3 regions of the Candidatus Dorea massiliensis AP6 genome follow, and region 3 is predicted to be linked to each of the others. Evidence: riboswitches for the same ligand, from Rfam matches in the RefSeq annotation. Region 3 holds a riboswitch; each other region holds the start of a gene.
What was found. A riboswitch is a leader RNA that binds a small molecule or an ion and turns the genes downstream of it on or off. The one in region 3 is predicted to bind cobalamin.
Positions count from the first base shown of each region.

Region 1: it holds a riboswitch for cobalamin, as region 3 does, so the genes downstream of both, nikB (nickel ABC transporter permease) here and ACESZP_RS05925 (tRNA threonylcarbamoyladenosine dehydratase) in region 3, are expected to answer to the same signal.
Region 2: it holds a riboswitch for cobalamin, as region 3 does, so the genes downstream of both, ACESZP_RS04540 (ABC transporter substrate-binding protein) here and ACESZP_RS05925 (tRNA threonylcarbamoyladenosine dehydratase) in region 3, are expected to answer to the same signal.

Region 1 covers NZ_CAXTKW010000002.1:15,106-18,382, reverse strand. The annotation lists gene nikC (nickel transporter permease) at 1-397, opposite strand, end outside; gene nikB (nickel ABC transporter permease) at 394-1,338, opposite strand; cobalamin riboswitch at 1,452-1,670, opposite strand; gene ACESZP_RS02450 (threonine/serine exporter family protein) at 1,851-2,600, shown strand; gene ACESZP_RS02445 (threonine/serine exporter family protein) at 2,611-3,054, shown strand; gene ACESZP_RS02440 (class I SAM-dependent methyltransferase) at 3,038-3,277, shown strand, end outside.
Region 2 covers NZ_CAXTKW010000003.1:141,924-145,200, forward strand. The annotation lists gene ACESZP_RS04535 (ROK family glucokinase) at 1-745, shown strand, start outside; cobalamin riboswitch at 1,206-1,387, shown strand; gene ACESZP_RS04540 (ABC transporter substrate-binding protein) at 1,615-3,195, shown strand.
Region 3 covers NZ_CAXTKW010000004.1:171,911-175,187, reverse strand. The annotation lists gene cobM (precorrin-4 C(11)-methyltransferase) at 1-514, opposite strand, end outside; gene cobI (precorrin-2 C(20)-methyltransferase) at 519-1,220, opposite strand; gene ACESZP_RS05925 (tRNA threonylcarbamoyladenosine dehydratase) at 1,221-2,021, opposite strand; cobalamin riboswitch at 2,152-2,279, opposite strand; gene ACESZP_RS05920 (ferredoxin-like domain-containing protein) at 2,338-3,277, opposite strand, start outside.

The DNA.
Region 1 (3,277 bases), on a different contig from region 3:
AATTTTTCAGGCTTGGCCCAAGAATTCCCGCGATTGCCATAGCCAGAATCAGATCCGGGAAGGCGATCATCATATCGCCCACTCTCATGATTACCGCGTCTGCCACTCCGCCGAAATACCCTGCTATAATTCCAAGAAAGGTACCCACAACCAGGATTACCGCCACAAGAATCAGCACGCTGTATACACTGGTGGTCGCCCCGCAGATCACCCGGGAGAACACGTCCCGCCCCAGCGCGTCGGTTCCGAAATAGTGATCTTTTCCGGGCGCCTGGAATGCGTCGCTCAGTGACGCGCTCAACGGATCGTAGGGAACGATTTTGTCCGCCAGGAACGCCACTGCCAGAATAAGGAAAACCAGAATGGAAAGCACCGCAAATCTTGTATTCTTTTTCATCCGTTCTCCCCCTCCCTGGTCCTCGGATCAATATAATGATAGGATATATCCACCAGCAGATTTACCACCATATAGATCAGGGCTATCCACAATACGAAGCCCTGGATCAACGGATAATCCCGCGCTTTCACCGCTCCCACCGCCAGAATACCCAGTCCCGGGTAGGAAAAAATAATCTCCACCACCGAGGTTCCTCCGAGAAGTGATCCAAAGGAAAGCCCCAGCATGGTAACCAGCGGAAGCATGGCGTTGGGAAGAACCTGGCGGAACAGTATTTCCCATTGATTCATTCCCCGGGCTCTCGCGCCCGTCACGTAATCCTGGTGCAGCTCCTCCAGTACCGCCGTACGCACCTGTCTGGAATATTTGGAGGCCATGGCAATGGCCAGCGTAATCCCCGGCAGCAGCATCTGTTCCATTCCGACGGAGCTGCTCGCCACCTTTACCAGTCCCAGCTTCAAAGCGAAGACATATAATAAGATCAGGCCAATCAGGAAGCCCGGAAGCGAAATACCCAGGAAAGAAAGAAAGCGAACGATATAATCCGCTATCCCGTCCTGTCTGACCGCTGAAAGAATTCCAAGGGGAACCGAAATAATTAACATCAGTCCCAGGGAAAACAGGGCCAGCCGGAACGTTGCCGGCAGTCTTTTCATCAGCAGATCCAGTACCGGGGCGCTTTTACTGAAGGAGGTTCCAAAATCTCCGTGAAAAATACCGCCTATCCAGTCCACATATTGCTGTAAAAAGGGTTTGTCCAGTCCCATGGACTGCCTGGCCTGCTCCAGCATTTCCGGACTCGGAGTAATTCCCAGGGAATCATACATAGCTGTGGCCGGATCGCCCGGCGCAAGGTAGGTTAATAAAAAGGTCAGAAAGGAAATGCCTATCAGCACTACGCACATCTGGATAAGTCTGGATACGAGCCTGTTCTTTTTCACTGTTTTCCTCCGTTTCAATAAGAAAAGCGACTTCATTACACAAAAAAGCCATGGATGCTTTTGCATCCATGACCGATTTTACATGGGAAATAAGCCTTCGCAAATAGATCGTCCGCTAAGGTTGCTGCATAGCAGTTCTCCTGACTCACATATTCAGGGAAGAAGCCCAGCGAACTCTCCACGCCTTCTCAGGTTTACCCCAATGGCGGACTTTCATCTAAGGATCATTCTTTATGTATACAGTGGCGGTACCGTCCATGATTTCCACATGATTCTCTATTCTTTATCAGCCGCCGTACGCGACTGACAACACTATGCCCGTTTATTTTACTTGATTCCTCTATATCTGTCAAGATTTTTCCATTTTTGTCTTCCGGTAATTCAGCCTGTCCCTTCGGAAACAGGAATTATTTCTCTTTCTATCCATACTTTCCTTGACCCGCTTCTCTTACATAGGTATAATGGGCATAGATTATTCTCAATACAAAATCAGGTATAAGGAAATCAGACAAATGGATTACAAACTTTTGCTCGACACCGCCGTCATGGCGGGGGAGCTGATGCTGGCCAACGGGGCTGAGACCTACCGGGTGGAGGATACCATGCAGCGGATGCTGGAGCTGTCGGGGCTGAAGACCGCCGAAGCTTTCGTGATGGTGACCGGCTTTCTGGTCACTCTGGACGACCCGTCCATCCAGTCCATGACGGTGACCCGCCGGATTCACAGCCGTGGCACGAACCTGAGTATCATCGACGAAATTAACAGTATTTCCAGAGGACTCTGCAGCGGGGAGCTGGAACTGAAGGAAGCCTTCCGGCAGATAAAAAAGCTGAAAAAGGAACCGCACCCTCCCCAGGCCTTTCTGCTGGCCAACGCGGGCGTGGCCGCGGCCTTTGCACTGACCTACGGCGGAACCTGGCAGGAGGCCTTTGTGGCGGGCGTGGCCGGATTTTTCATGGCCATCTGCCTGTATCTGTGCAACCGCATGAAGCTGCCCGCCTTCTTCGGAATCCTGCTGAGCGCCGTGGTAATCTCACTGTTCGCAGGCGGACTTCTGAAGTTTCTTCCTATTATAGGGAACCTGGATTCCATCATCATCGCGGCCATCATGCCCCTGGTTCCCGGCGTAGCCATCACCAACGCGGTCTTTGACACCCTGCACGGGGATTATATCTCCGGCTCCGCCCGGATGATGGAGGCCTTTGTGGTCGCCGCCTCTGTAGCTATGGGTATTGTCATCGGACTTCGTTTCATTCAGTAAGGAGGCTTTTATGCTGATACAGGTTATCGGCGCGTTTTTTTCCGTTGTGGCCTTTTCTTTTCTGCTGCACGTACCGCGCAAATATATCATCTGGGCCGGTTTCACCGGCGCGGTGGGCTGGTGGATCTATCTGTTTCTCATCGGAATCAATCTGTCTGTGGCCATGTCCACCTTTCTGTCCGGCTGTCTCGTCTCCCTCTGCGGCCAGATTTTCGCAAGGGTCCTGAAGGCTCCGGTCACGATTTTCGTCATCCCGGGCATCTTACCGCTGGTGCCGGGCGCGGGCATGTTCCGCATCGCCCACTCTGTCATCCGTTCCGACGGAATGACTTCCTATTATATTATTCAGACACTGATTGTGGCGGGAATGATCGCCCTGTCTATCATGGTGGTGGACAGTATTTTCCGCTTATTTTTAAAGACCAAAGGAGATTGTCATGTGGATCGCAGATAACTGGACCGATTATGAGATACTGGATACTTCGAAAGGAGAAAAGCTGGAACGCTGGGGCAGCTACCTGCTGGTGCGTCCGGATCCCCAGGTTATCTGGGATACGGAGCGAAAGCTGCCTGGCTGGAAGCGCATGAACGGCCATTACCACCGCAGCAAAAAGGGCGGCGGCGAGTGGGAATTCTTCGACCTGCCGGAACAATGGACCATCCAGTATCCCCTCTGC
Region 2 (3,277 bases), on a different contig from region 3:
AATCGCGGGTATCGGCGTAGATGTACCGGGACCGGTAGCTGCGGACGGCAGTGTTCCGCATACTGCCAATCTGGGCTGGGGCTACAAGGCTGTTACAAAAGAACTGACAGAGCTTACCGGACTGCCCTGCAAGGCAGGCAATGACGCCAACGTGGCAGCCCTCGGCGAAATGTGGCTGGGTGGTGGAAAAGGGCACCGGGACGTGCTGATGATTACCCTGGGCACCGGTGTCGGCGGCGGTATCGTCATCGACGGACAGATTCTGGTGGGAGCCCACGGGGCAGGCGGCGAGATCGGTCATATCCATGTAAAGGACGGCGAGGAGAACTGCTGTGGCTGCGGCAACAAGGGCTGTCTGGAGCAGTATGCGTCCGCTACCGGTATTGCGCGCCTGGAGCGGGAGTGGCTGGAAAAGAGCGACGAGCCTTCTATTCTGCGCGACCATGAAATCAGCGCCAAGTCCGTCTTTGATGCAGTGAAAGAGGATGATGATCTGGCCAAGAAGATCGCGGATGAATTCGGCGATTACCTGGGCAAGGCGATTGCTTCCATGACTGCGATTCTGGATCCGGAAGTCATCGTTATCGGCGGCGGCGTCTCCAAAGCAGGTTCGATTCTGCTGGATTATGTGCGCAAGCACTACCAGCCGGTAGCATATAAGTCTACCCGTGAGACTGCCTTCGCTCTGGCGGAGTTGGGCAACGACGCAGGCATCTATGGCTGCGCCAAGCTGATATTAGGATAGGCGAAAGACGGCATATTTCGACTGCTTTTGTGCAAATTACAGAAAATGCAGCAGAAATTACCGATATTTTTCGACGGCAGAAGGTATTGACTTTTGCGGATTCCCGTAGTAGAATCATCTCAACAAAAGATAATACATATTGAAAAACTAATGATAACAAAGGCGTTACCAATTCCCGTGGTAACGCCTTTTTTCTATATTTCAGGGCACCAGGCCCTATCTCTCCCTTTTATTTTATTCGACCTTGCGGTTGCGCTCTCCCGGCGCAGCCGGACAAGTCGAATACCAAAAGAATAAAAAGTTCAAAAAATTCATAAAAGTCGTGCTCTTGCTGTGTCAGGAGCGGCTTTTTTGCGTTGAATTGTATTTTGTGGGAAACATTCCGAAAAAAAAGAAAATGTGAATTGACAGAAGTTGTAAACTATGACAATATATTAACGAAAAGTTCATAAAGTCGGCAAATGCCGCGCAAAAGATAAGTTTGAGCGAAGGTTCAATTAAAAGGGAATCCGGTGAGAATCCGGAGCGATCCCGTCACTGTGATAGCCAGTCCAAAGCAAGATGCCACTGGAAGAGATTCTGGGAAGGCGCCGCGGGCGTTCACGCTTAAGTCAGGAGACCTGCTTATTTTTAGATTTATAAAAGAGAGAGTTCTTGCGGAAGACAGGATAATTCTTACTTGAGGGCGATGCTTTTCCTTTAAAAGGCAGGGATAAGCGTGCGCTTTTTTGGTGAGTAACAAGTCGGATGCGAATCCGGCTTTTTTTATGCAGAAAAGAGATGGAGGAAGCTTTTCTCAATCGTAAAGGATGCGCTGACAGGAGAACAAAGAAAACAGTCAACAAAGCAGAAAAAGAAAGGAAACGCTAATGAGAATCGCAAAGAAATGTATCACCATGTCACTGGCTGCAGCACTGCTGCTGTCCGGCTGCGGCGGAAGCGGAAGCAATTCCAGCTCCAGCGCAAGCAACTCTGATAAAAAGGTTCTGACCTTCGGATGTCAGATGTACACCGACGGTATCGTGAACACCGTAACCGACGAGAACGGCGGCTGGAACGCCATGCGTTATGGTATTACGGAAGGCCTGTTCAAGTTCAATGACAGCATGGAAGTAGAGCCCTGGCTGGCAGACAGCTATACGGTCAACGACGAGCATACCGAGTGGGTCATCACTCTGAAGGACGGCATCAAGTTCTCCGATGGCTGTGATCTGACGCCGACCAAGGTAAAAGAGTATTTCGAGTACCTGAAGGAGATGGGACCCAGCGGTTCCGCAAAGCCCCAGAAGTACCTGGAGTTCGAGGCAACCATCATCGCGGATGATGAGGCCAATACCCTGACCATCCAGACCACTCAGCCCTACGCGAACCTGCCGGGACAGCTGGCACATCCGACCATGGCCATCGTCGATGTGGCAGATACCGAGAACTTCGACAACGGCACCATCGGTACCGGCCCGTATATGATCGAGAAATTCAACGGTGTAGGTGTAGGCTACGATCTGGCAGCAAACCCGAACTATCGTGAGGAAGTTCCCTATGATGAAGTAAAGCTGATGTACATGGGCGACGCTTCCGCGAAGACCATGGCTCTGCAGAGCGGTCAGGTAGACCTGGTAGAGAACATCACGAACGTATCCGATATCCAGGATTTCAAGGATAACCCGGATTTCACCGTAGATATCGCTTCCGGTGTACGCTGCGGCTTCAGCTGGATGAACTTCGACGGCGTGTTGGGCAATAAGACTCTGCGTCAGGCTATCCTGATGGGTATCGACTATGACACCATCTGCCATTCCAAGACCATCGGTGACCTGTACACACCGGGCTTCTCCGTACTGCCCTCCACTCTGACCTACGGTTATGAGAAGCTGAACAACCCGTATCAGTACGATCCGGAAGGCGCTAAGAAGCTCCTGGACGACGCTGGTATCGTAGATACCGACGGCGACGGCATCCGTGAGATCGACGGACAGAACATCAACCTGCACTATGTATCTTACGAGAACCGTCTGCTGAACGACTTCTCGAATGCGCATATCCAGTACCTGGCTGAGATTGGCATCGGCTGCACCGCAGACTACGGCAGCTCCGACGACCAGTGGAGTAAGCTGGCAGCAGGCGACTACGACTTCAATAACAATAACTGGATTACCGTAGGTACCGGCGACCCGTACGCTTACATGGCAAACTGGGCTACCGACACCACCTACTGCGGATATTCCAATCCGGAGTACGACGCTCTGTTCGAGGAGCTGAAGAGCGAGATGGACCAGGATAAGCGTGAGGATCTGATTTTCCAGATGCAGCAGATTCTGGTAGATGACGCAGCAGTCCTGATTGACGGCTACTACAACTCTTCCATGATTTACTCCAAGAATGTAGGCTATGCGCACATTCACACAGCAGATTACTACTGGCTGACCACTGAGATTACTCCGGCTGAGTAATCGGTAGTTCTCTATTAACCATACAGGCTGCCCCCATCCGGCCCCGCAGAGGTGGTTTCGGGTGAGGGCAGCTTCATTTTTC
Region 3 (3,277 bases):
ACAGCTCGTCCATCATACCGATGCTCAGGAAAATGATCATGGTGGCGTGATGTCTGGCCAGATCCTGAAGCTTTTCCCCCTCCGGCATGGGCGTTCTGCCCTCCATGCGGGTCAGGATCACCGTCTGGCTCACACCCGGCAGCGTGTATTCCTTCTTCAGGGCTGCCGCAGTCGCCAGGAAAGAGCTGACCCCCGGAATGACCTCATACTCGATACCCATGCGATCGAGAGCGTCCATCTGCTCCCGGTGCGCGCCGAAGATAGCCGGGTCGCCGGTATGTACACGGACCACCTTCAGGCCCTTGGCTTCGCCGTCCTTCATGACAGCCAGAACCTCTTCCAGGGTCATGGTGGCGCTGTTATAGATCTGCGCGCCCTCCTTGGCGTCCGCCAGCACCTTGGGGTTTACCAGAGAACCTGCGTAAATGATAATATCCGCGCTGTCGATCAGTTTCTTTCCCTTAATTGTCAGAAGCTCCGGATCTCCCGGGCCTGCTCCGATAAATGATACCATTGTTTTACCTCTTCTCTCTCTTGATGATGACGGTTGTAAAGTAACTGTATGTTCTCTCCGGATCCAGGGATCCGATATATTCGTCCTTCATACCCACGCAGCTGATGACCGTAGCGCAGCCTTCCGCGCGGTCATACTTTTTCATCAGCTCCAGGATGCGGCCAATGCTGCCTCCTGCCTTCATGATGACCACGTTGTCATAGTGGGCGATGGCCTCCTCCACCTGCTGCTCCGCACGGACGGAGGGCACGATCACCAGGGACTCATTTCCCTCCATCAGCGGTAACCGGGCCGCAGCCGCTCCGCTGCAGAAGGATGGGATACCCGGGATAATCTCCGTTTCAAAGCCATGCTCTGCCACATACTGGTTCACATACATGTAAGTGCTGTATACCGAGACGTCGCCCAGGGTAATCATAGCGATATTCTTTCCCCGGGAAAGCTCTGCGGTCAGCTGCTCGCAGGCCGCTGCTCTGCACTTCTTCCGCTCCTCCTTATCCTTTGCCATCCGGAAAATGACTTCCAGGAGGTGCTTATGCTCCAGTTCCACCACCGGGCGGATGATTTCCAGCGCCGTACTCTCTTCTCCGGCTTCTTTTACCGGAACGGCGATGATATCCGCTTCATCGAGAATCCGTTTTGCTTTCAGCGTCAACAGCTCCGGATCACCCGGACCCACGCCGATGCCGTATAATTTACCCTTCATCTATTTATTCTCCTCCTGCTCCTGGGCTGCCCGGGCGCGGTTCATGGCGTCCTCGGTCAGATCCTTTACGATTTCACTTGCGATCAGAAGTCCCGCTACGGACGGTACAAATGCGGTCGAACCCGGAATGTCACGGCGTTCAGTACATTTATGCTTGGCTCCCGGCGGGCAGATACAGTTGGTTCTGCAGCTGATGGACATGTCCTCGATGGGACGCACCGCCTTCTCCTTGGAGTAGACCACCTTCAGCTTTTTGATGCCGCGTTTTTTCAATTCGCGCCGCATGACTCTCGCCAGCGGACATACGCTGGTCTTATAGATATCCGCCACCTCGAACAGGAAGGGATTCAGCTTATTGCCCGCTCCCATGCTGCTGATCAGGGGCACGCCTGCCTTCTCACATTCCTCCACCAGAGAAATCTTCGCGGTGACTGTATCGATGGCGTCCACCACATAGGTGTACCGGCTGAAATCAAATTCATCCTTATTTTCCGGCAGGAAGAAACAGAGATGTGTATTGACCTCCGCCTTCGGATTGATCTCCAGGATACGCTCCTTCATGACCTCGGCCTTGTACTTACCCACCGTCTTCCGGGTGGCAATAATCTGGCGGTTCAGGTTCGTCAGGCACACCTTATCGTCGTCGATGAGATCAAAGGCTCCCACGCCGCTTCTCGCCAGGGCCTCCACCACATAGCCGCCCACGCCGCCGATACCGAAGACTGCCACCCTGGAATGCTCCAGAATCTCCATGGCTTCTTTTCCCAGTAAAAGTTCTGTTCTTGAAAACTGATTTAACATAATTTTCTCCTCATACGCTTGCAAAACAAAAAGAGATCTGTATTTTATGACAGATCTCTCCTTATGATCAGCAGCGGATTTCATCCCATCCGCCGCCAACTATATCCGGAACCGCTTTCCACGGAAGCCTGTCCATTTCCCGCAAAGAGCAGGTAGCCTGGCTTGCAGACACGCTGCTTACAGTGACCGGATCGCTCAGGTCTTCCACCTGATTCCCCTGCTTTATGCATCATGCATACTCTCTGCGTTATACCTTAGTCAGTGTAGCATACAGACGGGCTTTCGTCAACAAAATATACCCTATAGGGTTTCCCTTTTAACAGGTTGCTCCTCCTGTCAGATGAAGCTGCGCATCCAGAATCTCCTGCTTTCTCTCCAGAATTTCATCAGACAGAAGCTGCTGCTCCACGTTATCGAAGCCGAGACGTTCGATGGTCGCAGCGAAACGTTCGCCGGTAATGCCCTGCTCCCGATACAGGAGAATCGCCTTTTCAATCACGTTTAAGGCTTCTTCCTTACTAGTGAACACCTTACGCAGCGCTTTTCCGTGATTGATTTTTTTGCCCCAGCGGCCGCCGATGTAAATCTTAAATCCGTACTGACCGTCTTCGATGGCGTCGAAACGGCATTGACCCACACAGCGGCCGCAGTTGTTACAGATTTCTTTGTTAATCTCCAGAACGCCGTCCTTCACCTTTGCCGCGCCGATGGGACAGGCTGCCTCTACGCTGCACTTCTTACATCCGTTGCAGCTATCCTCGTCAAATTCGGGGATTCTCTGACCAATGATTCCCAAATCATTTAAATCCGGTTTTACACAATTGTTGGGGCAGCCGCCTACCGCAATCTTAAATTTGTGCGGCAGCTTTACCGTGTGATACCCCTCATAAAAACGGTGATGGATTTCCTCGGAAATGGCGAAGGAATCCAAAAGTCCATACTGGCAGGTGGTTCCCTTACAGGCTACAACCGGGCGTACCACAGAACCGGTTCCACCTGTAATTAGTCCTTCTCTGGCAATATATTCCTTGAATTCTTCGATTTTGTCGTAGGGAACGCCCTGTACCTCCACCGTCAGACGGGTGGTAAAGGTTATCACTCCGTTTCCGAATTTTTCCGCCGCTTCCGCAATGCATCTCTGCTGCGCAGCCGTTATCTTTCCATTGACGGTAATGATTCTTGCCGAGAAATTATCGGTTCCCTTATTGCTCAGAAATCCCATTGCCTTTACGCGCTTTTCATCTTCCTTGCTGATT